4 regions of the Halomonas binhaiensis genome follow, and region 2 is predicted to be linked to each of the others. Evidence: predicted binding sites of a transcription regulator. Region 2 holds the regulator's gene; each other region holds the start of a gene.
The links. Region 2 encodes sigma-54, which starts transcription at its own class of promoters, with help from an activator protein. Its sites were predicted from a motif close to TGGCACNNNNNTTGCTNT; they were not measured.
Positions count from the first base shown of each region.

Region 1: a site for sigma-54 is predicted at 1,465-1,482, ahead of E4T21_RS08635 (urease accessory protein UreD). Genes of this name have one in related genera too.
Region 3: a site for sigma-54 is predicted at 1,643-1,660, ahead of urtA (urea ABC transporter substrate-binding protein). Genes of this name have one in related genera too.
Region 4: a site for sigma-54 is predicted at 1,358-1,375, ahead of glnA (glutamate--ammonia ligase). Genes of this name have one in related genera too.

Region 1 is NZ_CP038437.2:1,985,602-1,988,725, forward strand. It holds gene urtD (urea ABC transporter ATP-binding protein UrtD) at 1-629, shown strand, start outside; gene urtE (urea ABC transporter ATP-binding subunit UrtE) at 629-1,321, shown strand; gene E4T21_RS08635 (urease accessory protein UreD) at 1,530-2,423, shown strand; gene ureA (urease subunit gamma) at 2,477-2,779, shown strand; gene E4T21_RS08645 (urease subunit beta) at 2,861-3,124, shown strand, end outside.
Region 2 is NZ_CP038437.2:1,617,230-1,620,353, reverse strand. It holds gene lptB (LPS export ABC transporter ATP-binding protein) at 1-671, shown strand, start outside; gene E4T21_RS07035 (RNA polymerase factor sigma-54) at 784-2,196, shown strand; gene hpf (ribosome hibernation-promoting factor, HPF/YfiA family) at 2,395-2,703, shown strand; gene ptsN (PTS IIA-like nitrogen regulatory protein PtsN) at 2,716-3,124, shown strand, end outside.
Region 3 is NZ_CP038437.2:1,979,513-1,982,636, forward strand. It holds gene E4T21_RS08605 (tripartite tricarboxylate transporter permease) at 1-1,367, shown strand, start outside; gene urtA (urea ABC transporter substrate-binding protein) at 1,750-3,060, shown strand.
Region 4 is NZ_CP038437.2:4,569,416-4,572,539, reverse strand. It holds gene E4T21_RS19925 (D-amino acid dehydrogenase) at 1-397, shown strand, start outside; gene E4T21_RS19920 (glycosyltransferase family protein) at 464-1,003, opposite strand; gene glnA (glutamate--ammonia ligase) at 1,640-3,046, shown strand.

The DNA.
Region 1 (3,124 bases), 370 kb from region 2:
GCAAGACCACCATGATGGACATCATCACCGGCAAGACTCGGCCCGATAGCGGAAGTGTCTGGTTCGGCAGCCGCCATGACCTGCTCAACATGGACGAACCACAGATAGCTCGCCTGGGCATCGGGCGCAAGTTCCAGAAACCTACGGTATTCGAAGCCCTCAGTGTATTCGAGAACCTTGAGCTGGCCATGGCCACGGACAAGCGCCTGTGGCCGACGTTGACGGCGAGGCTGACGGGGGAAACGCGCGATCGTATCGATGAAGTGCTCGACACCACCGGGCTCACTGCCTTGGCGCGGCGCGAGGCTGCCATTCTGTCCCATGGTCAGAAGCAGTGGCTGGAGATCGGCATGCTACTGATGCAGCGGCCGCGTCTGTTGCTGGTCGATGAACCTGTGGCCGGCATGACCGAGCAGGAAATGGAGCGCACCGCTGAGTTGCTGATGGGGCTCGCTGGCCGCCACTCGGTGGTGGTCGTCGAACATGACATGGGGTTCGTACGCTCCATCGCGCGTACGGTGACTGTGCTTCACCAGGGCAGTGTGCTGGCTGAAGGCAGCATGGACAAGGTGGCCAGTGACCCCAAAGTCATCGAGGTCTATTTGGGTGGCGAAGAGGAGGTGGCCTGATGCTGAGTATTCAGGGGCTGGACCAGTATTACGGTGAAAGTCATACCCTGTGGGACCTTGATCTGGACGTGCCGCGAGGTGCCTGCACCTGTGTATTGGGACGCAATGGTGTGGGCAAGACCACCCTGATGAAGGCAATCATGGGTGAGGTGCCGATACGTGGCGGGCAAATGCACTATGCCGGAGAAATGGATCTCGGAAGGCAGCGAATGGAGGCCCGTTCCCGCCTGGGAATCGGCTATGTGCCTCAGGGACGACAAATCTTTCCCTTGCTCAGCGTGGAAGAAAACCTGCGAACAGGTCTCGCTGCCAGTGGGCTCAAGACAATTCCTGAACGTATCTATGAGTTGTTTCCTGTACTCAAGGAAATGCGTCAACGCCGTGGCGGTGATCTATCGGGTGGGCAACAACAGCAACTGGCCATTGGGCGGGCGCTGGTGCTTGAGCCACGCCTGCTGATTCTCGATGAACCAGGAGAGGGCATTCAGCCCAATATCGTCGCCCAGATTGGCGAGGTGATCCGCCAGTTGATAGCCGATGATGGTCTGACTGTCCTGCTGGTGGAGCAGAAATTGCCCTTTGCACGAAAATATGCCGATTACTTCACCATTCTTGATCGCGGGCGCCGTGTGGCCAGCGGTGATATCGATGCCCTCGATGAGGCCATCATCAAGCGGTATCTGACGGTCTGAATCAGCTCTGCCTCAAAAAGGTGCATGTCGATTCGATATGCACCTTTTTTGTGAGAAAACAACATGTTGTATACAGGGTTGTATTGAGTTCTTGATTCTTAAGGTTTTGATAATAAAAGGTTTCATAGCCTGTCAGTTCAATTTGGTACAGCAGTTGCACCGTAATTGAGCAAATGAAATACCTTGGGTCGTGCATTAGGGGAGTCATATGACTGCGCAGCAACCACCTCAGCGTAGTGCCTGGTCATCGGGGCATCGTTTCGATGACCAGCGTTGCTGGGAGGCCCGCTTGCGCCTCGGCTTCCAGGAAGACGGCGGTGTGACCCGCCTGAGAGATGTGGATCATCACGGGCCCCTGCGTGTGCAGCGCCCCTTTTATCCCGAAGGTAACCATGGCCCTTGTCATGTCTACCTGCTGCACCCACCGGGTGGACTGGTCAGTGGCGACAGGCTGCATGTCGATGTTCGTGTGGAGCCAGGTGCCTCTGCGTTGCTCACCACCCCTGCAGCGAACAAGCTCTACCGCGCCGACAGCCATGGCGTGGCCTGGAAACAGCACACGCGCCTCAATATCGCCGATGCGGCCTTTGTTGAGTGGCTGCCTCAGGAAACCATTGCCTTTGACGGTTCTCGCGGCATTCAGGAAACGGAAGTGGTGCTGGAGAAAAGTGCCCGCTGTCTGGGCTGGGAAGTCCTGGCCCTGGGACGTCCTGCGAGCCAGATGCCATTTGTCAGTGGTCATCTAGAGCAACGCTTTCGTCTGACGCTGGATGGACGCCCATTGTGGCTGGAACGTCAGCCTCTGGATCCGTTGCATCGCCGCTTCCATGGTCGTTGGGGCCAGGGTGGACACCAGGTTCAGGCCACTCTGTGGGCCGCGGGGCTGGCCGATCCCTTGGCTGCGGTAGAGGAGATACGTCGGCAACTGGACAAGATGGCCTCTCCTGGCTGGGCGGTGACCCAGCGTCATGGCGTGTTGTTATTGCGCTACCTGGGAGACTCGCGCGCTCAGGCCTGGGGGCTGTGTGAGGCCGCCTGGGCAGCGCTGCGCCCGCTGTTCAACGGTCGCGAAGTGTGCCCACCACGCATCTGGCGAACCTGAAGCCTGCCACGAACGATCATTCATTTAACTGCATCTTGAAGGAGACGACAGCCATGGAGCTGACGCCAAGGGACAAAGACAAGCTGTTGCTGTTCACGGCTGGGTTGTTGGCAGAACGGCGCCGGGCCAAGGGGCTCAAGCTGAACTACCCGGAAGCGATAGCCCTGATCAGCTGCGAGATCATGGAGGGTGCACGGGAGGGGCGCTCGGTGGCAGAGATGATGGGGGCTGGTCGGCGCATCCTGTGTAGAGAGGACGTGATGGATGGTGTGGCGGAAATGGTGGATGAAGTGCAGGTCGAAGCCACTTTCCCTGATGGTACCAAGCTTGTCACCGTCCATAACCCGATCACCTGAGCCGTCGAATATTCCAAGCGTCTGTCATTTCAATCGTCTTCCACGTCAACAACTTGCCGTGTCAACAAGAAGGAAGTCGCGATGATTCCGGGTGAATACCAATTGAACAGCGACGACATTGAGTTGTGCAAGGGCCGTCCACGCCGAACCCTTGATGTCGCCAATACCGGCGACCGCCCGATTCAAGTCGGTTCCCACTACCATTTTGCCGAAACCAATCCAGCGCTGAGCTTCGATCGTGCGGCTGCGCTTGGTCACCGTCTGGATGTGCCAGCAGGAAGCGCTGTGCGCTTCGAGCCTGGGCAGACACGTGAAGTGGTCCTGGTGCCTTTCAGTGGGCGTCAG
Region 2 (3,124 bases):
TCCATGACATCAGCTTGTCCATTCGCCAGGGCAGCATTGTCGGTCTGCTCGGCCCCAATGGTGCCGGCAAGACCACCTCGTTCTACATGATCGTGGGACTGGTGCGCGCAGACTCCGGCGAAGTTGCCATTGACGAAATGGACCTGAGTCGTGCCGCCATGCACGAGCGAGCACTTGCCGGAATTGGCTACCTGCCCCAGGAAGCCTCGATATTCCGCAAGCTGACGGTTGCCGATAACATCATGGCGATTCTCGAAACTCGCAAGGACCTTGACAAGGCCGGCCGTCAACAGCGCCTGGAGCAACTGCTGGAAGACTTCCATGTCACCCATATCCGCGACAATCCCGGCATGGCATTGTCCGGCGGTGAACGTCGCAGGGTGGAGATTGCCCGCGCCCTGGCAACAGAACCCGCCTTCATTCTTCTTGATGAGCCCTTTGCCGGCGTCGATCCCATTTCCGTCGGTGAGATCAAGGCCATCATTCGCCAGCTCAAGGCACGCAATATCGGCGTTCTGATTACCGACCACAACGTCCGCGAGACACTCGATATCTGTGATCATGCCTACATCGTGGGCGATGGACAGATCATCGCTGAAGGCAATGCCCATGACATTCTTGCCAACCAGCGGGTCAAGGAAGTGTATCTAGGCGAAAACTTCCGCCTTTAACTAATGTTGGCAAGGGACTTGCATGCCGCCCGACTCGCCGTTAGTGTGATGCGATCATCCACCCGAGAAGCACTGTAATATCCATCAGTGTTTCCTTAACCGGAATTCGCTAATGGCCCTCAAGGCGTCACTGCAGCTGCGTCTTGGCACCCAGCTCACCATGACTCCCCAACTGCAACAGGCCATTGCTCTGTTGCAGCTATCCACCCTGGACCTGCGCCAGGAGATCCAGCAGGCCCTGGATTCCAACCCCATGCTCGAGCTGGAAGATGATTTTGGCGAGCAACAGGCCCAGGAAACCACAGATGACGACTGGGCCGATGAAATTCCTGCAGACCTGACGACCGACAGCGAATGGGAGGACACCTTCCAGGACCTCGGCATGGCACCTGCCGGCAGCGGTGAAGCGCCCGACTTCGAGCGTCAGGCCGATAGCCAGTCACTCCAGAGCCATCTCAGTTGGCAGTTGGCCATGCTCGACATTTCTCCAGCAGAAAACCGCATCGCCGAAAGCCTGATTGATGCTGTCACCAGCGACGGTTATCTCGATCAGCCATTGGAAGACATCCATGAAGGCCTTCTCGGCCAAGGTCTGGAGCCATTGACCCTGAGCGATGTCGAGGCCATTCTCAAGCGCCTGCAACAGTTCGAACCCACCGGCGTCTTCGCTCGCGACCTGCGCGAGTGCCTATCCCTGCAACTCGATGCATTGCCCAGGGAAACGCCTCTGCTGGCCCAGGCAGGGCGTCTGGTCCGCCAGTTTCTCGAGGCTCTGGCTGCTGATGATCGTCGCATGCTCAAGCGCCGTCTCAGCCTGGATGACGACCAGCTCGACAGCGTCATCCGCCTCATACGCAGCCTCGATCCGCGCCCCGGCAGTCAATTCGGTGACAACAGCTCAGACTACGTGATACCTGACCTCATCGTACGCCACAGCGCCGCTGGCTGGCAGGTAGAGCTCAACCCTGATGCCATGCCGCGACTGCGTATTCAACCCGACTACGCAGCCTTGATTCGCCGTGCCGATAAAAGCCAGGACAACCAGTTTCTCAAGGATCATCTGCAGGAAGCCCGCTGGCTTCTCAAGAGTCTATCCAGCCGCAATGACACCCTGCTCAAGGTGGGCCGTGAAATCATGGCACGCCAGATCGACTTTCTAGATCATGGCGAAGAAGCAATGAAACCCCTGATCCTGGCCGACATTGCAGACAAGGTCGAGATGCATGAGTCCACCATCTCTCGAGTCACGACACAGAAGTTCATCTATACCCCCCGTGGCGTCTTCGAACTCAAATACTTTTTCTCCAGCCAGGTAGGCAACGATGGCGACGCTCATTCCAGCACAGCAATTCGCGCCATGATCAAGAAACTCATCCAGGACGAGCCTCCTCGCAAGCCGCTATCCGACAGCAAGCTGGTCGAGCTGCTTAATGCGACTGGCGTCAACGTGGCCCGACGTACAGTAGCCAAGTACCGTGAGTCGATGCATATTCCCTCATCCAGCGAGAGAAAACGTCTACGCTGAGGCGCGTCTTAAAGTCGCAAGGACTGCCCGCAAACACCCGCTGCCGTTGAATCCGCCTGCTGGACAAGCTGATAAACCATACAAGTTGCTGAATCACGGGCTCTCCTGCCAGATTTCAAGCAACTTCGATGAGGGGGTTTGCAGGATCAGAAAAAGGGTTACAATCGAGCTACCACATGCAAGAGCAAGGAGCTTGTCATGCAAGTAAACATCACCGGCCATCACGTTGAACTGACCGACCCCCTGCGTGACTACGTACAAGAGAAGCTCACTCGAGTGGAGCGCCACTACGACAATATCACCAACGTTCAGGTGACATTGTCAGTGGAGAAGGAACGCCAGCACGCCGCCTGCACGCTTCACGCCGCCGGTGCTGATCTCCATGCTGATGCACAAGATGGCGATATGTATGCCGCCATCGACGCGCTTGCCGACAAGCTTGATCGTCAGTTGGTCAAGCATAAGGAAAAATCTCAAGCCCGAGCTCAGGGCACCGGACTCCGTTGATCCCCCATCATTATGACATTGGAAGCCATTCTCCCTCCCGAGCGCACTCTCTTTGATGTGCCGGGAGGAAGCAAAAAAAGGGTGCTGGAATTTTTCAGCACCTTTATTGCGCAAAATACTCCGAGCCTGGACAGCCAGGAAGTCTTTAGCCGACTGATTGGCCGCGAGCGGCTAGGCAGTACGGGTATCGGTAATGGTGTGGCCATTCCTCATGCCCGTAACCCTCACTGCAAAACGCCAATCTCGGGCTTTCTCAAGCTTTCTGAGCCTATCGACTTTGATGCGATCGATGGTGAGCCCGTCGATCTAATCTTTGTGTTGTTGGTGCCTGAGGAAGCTGACGATACCCACCTGGCTCTGTTGGGACAGGTCGCAGGGGTCATGAGCGATGCCGAAACCCGGCAACGCCTGCGCAATGCCA
Region 3 (3,124 bases), 360 kb from region 2:
TGGCGTTCTCCCTGGGCCTGCGTCCGGAAACAGCGTTGATCATGCTTACCTCGGTGTATGCCGGGGCCATGTATGGCGGGCGCATCTCGTCCATTCTGCTCAACATTCCCGGCGACGAGCCAGCGATGATGACCTGCCTGGATGGCTATCCCATGGCCCAGAAGGGCAAGGCCGCCGAGGCCCTGGCCATCTCCGCCATCGCCTCCTTCATCGGCAGCCTGATCGCTACCATCGGCCTGATCCTGCTGGCACCGATCCTGGCGGACTTCGCCCTGACCTTTGGTCCGGCGGAATACTTTGCCCTGTTCATGCTGGCCTTTGCCACCCTGGGCGGCATTACCGGCAAGAACCCGATGAAGACGGTGGTCGCGGCCTGTCTAGGTCTGATGATCTCGACCATGGGCATCGACAGCACCGGGGTGCAGCGTTACACCTTCAATGTGCTGGAGTTGTATGAAGGGATCGACTTCATCATCGCCATCGTCGGTCTATTCGCCATTTCCGAGCTGCTGTTCTTCATCGAGGACCGGGTCGGCAAGGGCAGGAAGACCATCGCGGTGAGCAAGCTCAAGCTGAGCTGGTCGGACATTCGCGGCATCTTGCCGTCCAGTCTGCGCGGCGGCGTGCTGGGTTTCATTGCTGGCGTGTTGCCGGGAGCCGGGGCCTCGCTGGGCAGCTTCATCAGCTACACCCTGGAGAAGAAGATCGTCGGCAAGAAGGGCCACTTCGGTGAAGGCGATCCGCGTGGCGTGGCGGCGCCGGAAGCCGGCAACAATGGGGCTTCCAGTGGGGCGCTGGTGCCCATGCTGACCCTCGGCGTGCCGGGCAGTGGCACCACAGCGGTGCTGCTGGCGTTGTTGATCTCGCTCAACATCACCCCGGGCCCGCTGATGTTCACCCAGCATGCGGATATCGTGTGGGGCGTGATTGCGGCGCTGCTGATCGGTAACTTCCTGCTGTTGCTGCTGAACATTCCGCTGGTGGGCATCTTCGTCAGACTGCTGTCGGTGCCGCCGATGTACCTGCTGCCGATTGTCACCATGGTGGCCTTCGTCGGTATCTATTCGATCAGCAACACCACCTTCGATCTGTACTTCATGGTCGCCTTCGGTGTCGCGGGCTACTTGCTGCGCAAGCTGGAAATCCCGCTGGTGCCGGTCATCCTCGGCCTGCTGCTGGGTCCGGAAATGGAGAAGAACCTGCGCCACGCCATGGACATTTCCGATGGTGACTGGATGGTGCTGTGGAGCAGCGGCCTGTCCATTGGGCTGTGGGCTTTCGCCATTGCCGGTCTGATCCTGCCGTATATCGTCGGGCCGATCCTGCGCCGGCGCATGGCATTGAAGACAGAAGTGACGGGCGATTGATTCCCGTGTGACTGATGCAGGGCTTGATGCCCTCGTCCGACACCTTTTGGGCACCTCGACGGTGCCCTTTTTTTGTGTCTTTCGCATGGGCTGCACCGGCGCGGTGCCAGGCATTTTGTTCATGCACGGTAATGAAGCGCTGCATGCTCACAAGTTCTCAGGAGAGAGCACGATTGGTGCAGCAAGGAGTTGCAGGAAGAACCGTTGGAAAGATAGGTATAAAGGCAGGTGTCAGGACAGCAGGAAGACGATTGGCATGACAGTTAGCAAGAAGTTGGCAGGACTCTTGCAGTGTGTAGAAGGCATAGAACATGCCTAGAGCATGTATAGAACATTTATAGAACAACAAGCCTCGCACACAACAACAATGCTGGAGAACACCATGTCACGCATTCCTCTGTCTCTCGTTCATGCTCTCAGCGTCACTGCCCTGACTCTGGGTAGCAGCGGATTTGCCCTGGCGCAGGATGATGGGCCGATCAAGGTCGGTATCCTGCATTCGCTTTCAGGCACCATGGCCATCAGCGAGTCGACGCTGAAAGACACCATGCTGATGCTCATCGAACAGCAGAACGAAGCGGGAGGATTGCTGGGACGAGAGCTTGAGCCTGTCGTTGTCGATCCGGCCTCCAACTGGCCGCTGTTTGCGGAGAAGGCCAGGGAATTGCTGGCTCAGGAAAAAGTGGATGTCATTTTTGGCAACTGGACGTCAGTGTCACGCAAGTCGGTATTGCCGGTCGTAGAAGAGCTCAATGGCTTGCTGTTCTATCCCGTCCAGTATGAAGGCGAAGAATCTTCCGAGAATGTCTTCTACACGGGGGCAGCGCCGAACCAGCAGGCAATTCCTGCGGTGGACTACCTGATGAATGAACTGGGCGTGGAACGCTGGGTATTGGCTGGCACTGACTATGTCTATCCGCGTACTACCAACAAGATTCTGCAGGCCTATCTCAAGTCCCATGGCGTCGCTGAAGACGACATCATGGTCAACTACACACCTTTTGGTCACTCCGACTGGCAGAACATCGTTGCCGAGATCAAGCAGTTCGGTAGCACAGGCAAGAAGACGGCGGTGGTCTCGACCATCAATGGCGATGCCAATGTACCGTTCTACCGGGAACTGGGTAACCAGGGTGTCGACGCGGCGGATATTCCCGTCGTGGCTTTTTCAGTGGGCGAGCAGGAGCTGTCGGGTATCGACACCGCGCCACTGGTCGGACACCTCGCGGCCTGGAACTACTTCATGAGCGTGGATGACGATGCCAACTATGACTTCATCGATGCCTGGTATGAGTTCACTGGTGACGACAACGCGGTGACCAACGATCCCATGGAAGCCCATTACATCGGCTTCAACATGTGGGCCGAAGCAGTGCGCAAGGCTGGCACCACAGAGCCGGATGCGATCAAGGAAGCGATTATCGGTGTCAGCGTACCCAATCTGAGTGGCGGCTACGCCACCATGATGCCCAACCACCATATCACCAAGCCTGTTCTGATTGGTGAGATTCAGGATGATGGCCAGTTTTCCGTTGTCTGGCAGACACCATCCTCCGTGGCAGGTGATGCCTGGTCCGATTATCTGGAAGGTTCCAAGGACCTGATCAGTGACTGGAGGAAGCCTCTGGAGTGCGGTAACTACAACGTGGTCAAGGGCTCCTGTGGTGGTGCTGAAGTCGCAACGGCCGAGTGAAGTTCGCCTACCACATGCCATGGGCGGGGGTGTCACCGGTGTTGAGACACCCCGCCTCACGTTG
Region 4 (3,124 bases), 1.9 Mb from region 2:
GGCGCCGAGATCTACGGTGATCGATGATCGCTTCAAGGTAGTGATCACCCGTCTTGGGCAGAGAGTCAGGGTGGCTGGCTTTGCAGAACTGGCCAACTTCGATCGATGCTTGCCGGCCTCTCGCATAGACACACTGAAAGAAGCCGTCGACATGCGCTTTCCTGGTGTCGCCGTGCTAGATAAGGCAACGCCGTGGGCAGGGTTTCGTCCCATGACACCAGACGGCCCACCGATACTCGGACGTGGCAAGTATTCCAATCTGTTGCTGAATACCGGACATGGTATCTTCGGCTGGACGTTCTCCGCGGCAAGTGCTGAGATCACGGCTGATCTGGTGGCAGAGCGGACGCCTGCGATAGATATTGCCCCTTTTCGTCCTGAACGCTTTCTGCGCTGACTAGGCTCTGCGCTTCCTGGAGGTGTGGCTCAAGAGCGGTTGTTGGGCACACCGGCCGGAGTGAAGTCAGGCGTATTGCGTGATGGTGCTTGCATGGCAAGCCTTGAGCCTGCTGATGAGATCTTGAAGAACACCCTTTTCCATGATCGGGTCGAAGCCGCCAAGGAGATCGAACCACTCTCGTTCTACACCCAGAGCATGAGGGGGTTCCCCCTTTCTCCAGCGCCATGGGCACCAGCTCCATTGAGCCTGACGAGGGGCAATGGCACTGTTCTTCTGGTCGCTATTGGCGGCTGCCACCAAGCGTTTTCCCCAGTCCGGATCACACTCGGAAAAGCAGAATCCCAGCATGCGCCCACGGCTATAGGCGGCAGCCAGGTTGAGTCGCTGCCCCAGTGAATCCGAGTAACAGTGAATGATGCGACAGTTGTCCAGTTTCCAGCCAGGAGTGCCTGGTCTGGAAAGCTGCCGATCGAGCACACCATCGTCCACCACCAGGATTTCACTGTGGCCAGAATATAGAGACGCTACCCTGGACGCCTGGCAGAGTAGATGATTGAGGGCTTTTCCCGAGGATCTGGCATCGATGATCAGGCTGAAGTACACGACGACGCTCCATATAGGTAGGTCGCTGCCGTAGAGCAACATGAATACAACATGTAAACAAGTGTATATTTGAGTTGCATTTAGTTCCAGTAGGAAAGTTAGCAGGCTTTGTGTAACAGTCACATGACTGTGTGCCTGCGCGCTCCTCGGGACTCAGGATTCTTCGGGACTGCGCATGCCCTGATATGGTGCTTTTTGCTTCTTTGTGCACCATGTTGGTGCCTTGGAGGTTGGGATTTCATGGTCACAACACCCAGAAGGCCCAGGTTGAACCATCGTGGCGCACGTGATGAAAAATAAATAACTCGCAAAATCAAATTGTTGAGATTTTTTCTACCCTTGGTGGTGCAATTTTGGCACGCAGTCTGCATTGTGAATGGCAAGTGAGATCATGTCGCACAGGCGACCGTGGGCAGCCGCCCAGTAGCGTGCTACAACAGATTCGCTACTCCGAAAGAGTAGAGGAACCCCTGCTCTGGAAGCGGCAACCATGGCGAATGGCCGACCCGTCGGAACACTCGTGCCTGGCTTTGAATTCAGTTTTTTGAACTCTGTTTTTTGAATTACGAGCACCTAACTACCTGAGCACCCAACTACGAGCCCTTGAATACAAGACAAGCTCAACTGGAGGACCGCATGTCAGAAAAGACACTTGCCCTGATTGAAGAACATGATGTGAAGTGGGTCGATCTGCGTTTTACCGATACCGGTGGTAAAGAGCAGCATGTCACTATTCCTGCCCGTGACGTGGACGAAGAGTTCTTCGAAAACGGTCAGATGTTCGATGGTTCCTCCATCTCTGGTTGGAAGGGCATCAATGAGTCTGACATGATTCTGCGCCCGGAAGATGGCACTGCCTATCTCGATCCGTTCACCGAAGACACTACTGTGGTGCTGGTCTGTGACATCATCGAACCGGCCACCATGCAGGGCTACGAGCGTGATCCGCGCTCCATCGCCAAGCGCGCCGAGGCCTATCTGCAGTCTGCTGGTCTGGGCGACACCGCCTTCTTTGGCCCGGAGCCCGAGTTCTTCATCTTTGATGAGGTTCACTGGAAGGCCGACATCGAAGGCGCCATGTACAAGATTTCTTCCGGGGAGGGTGCCTGGTCTACCGATCGCGCTGTGGAAGGTGGCAATCTGGGGCACCGTCCGCGGGTCAAGGGCGGCTACTTCCCGGTTCCCCCGGTCGACAGCTTCCACGATATCCGTGGTGCCATGTGCAACACCCTGGAAGCCATCGGTCAGAAGGTCGAGGTTCACCACCATGAGGTGTCCAATGCCGGTCAGAACGAAATCGGTGTTGCCTTCAACACTCTGGTGAAGAAAGCCGACGAAGTGCAGGCGCTCAAGTACGTCGTGCACAACGTTGCCGATGCCTACGGCAAGACAGCGACTTTCATGCCCAAGCCGCTGGTTGGTGATAACGGCAGTGGTATGCATGTCCACCAGTCTTTCTGGAAGGACGGGGTCAACCAGTTTGCTGGCGACCAGTATGCTGGCCTGTCAGAAATGGCGCTGTACTACATCGGCGGTATCATCAAGCATGCTCGTGCGCTGAACGCCTTCACCAACGCTTCCACCAATTCCTACAAGCGTCTGGTACCGGGCTTCGAAGCACCGGTCATGCTGGCCTACAGTGCACGTAACCGCTCTGCCTCGATTCGTATCCCGTACACTTCCAGCCCCAAGGCCAAGCGTGTCGAGGTACGTTTCCCTGACCCGACAGCCAATCCCTATCTGTGCTTTGCAGCGCTGCTGATGGCGGGTATCGACGGTATCAAGAACAAGATTCATCCTGGCGATGCCATGGACAAGAACCTGTATGACCTGCCGCCGGAAGAAGGCAAGGCCATCCCGACCGTGGCCGAGAGTCTGGATCAGGCCCTGGAAGCTCTGGATGCCGACCGCGCCTTCCTCACCGAGGGTGGAGTGTTCACCGACGACATGATCGATGCCTACATCGAACTCAAGTCCCAGGACGTCGAGCGCATTCGCATGGCGACGCACCCGGTCGAGTTCGACATGTACTATAGCTGCTAAAGACAGCTGCTAAAGACAGCGGTGGAAGACGAACTGTCAGGCAGCAGTTGGCCTCTTCCGTTATGTCGAATCCATATG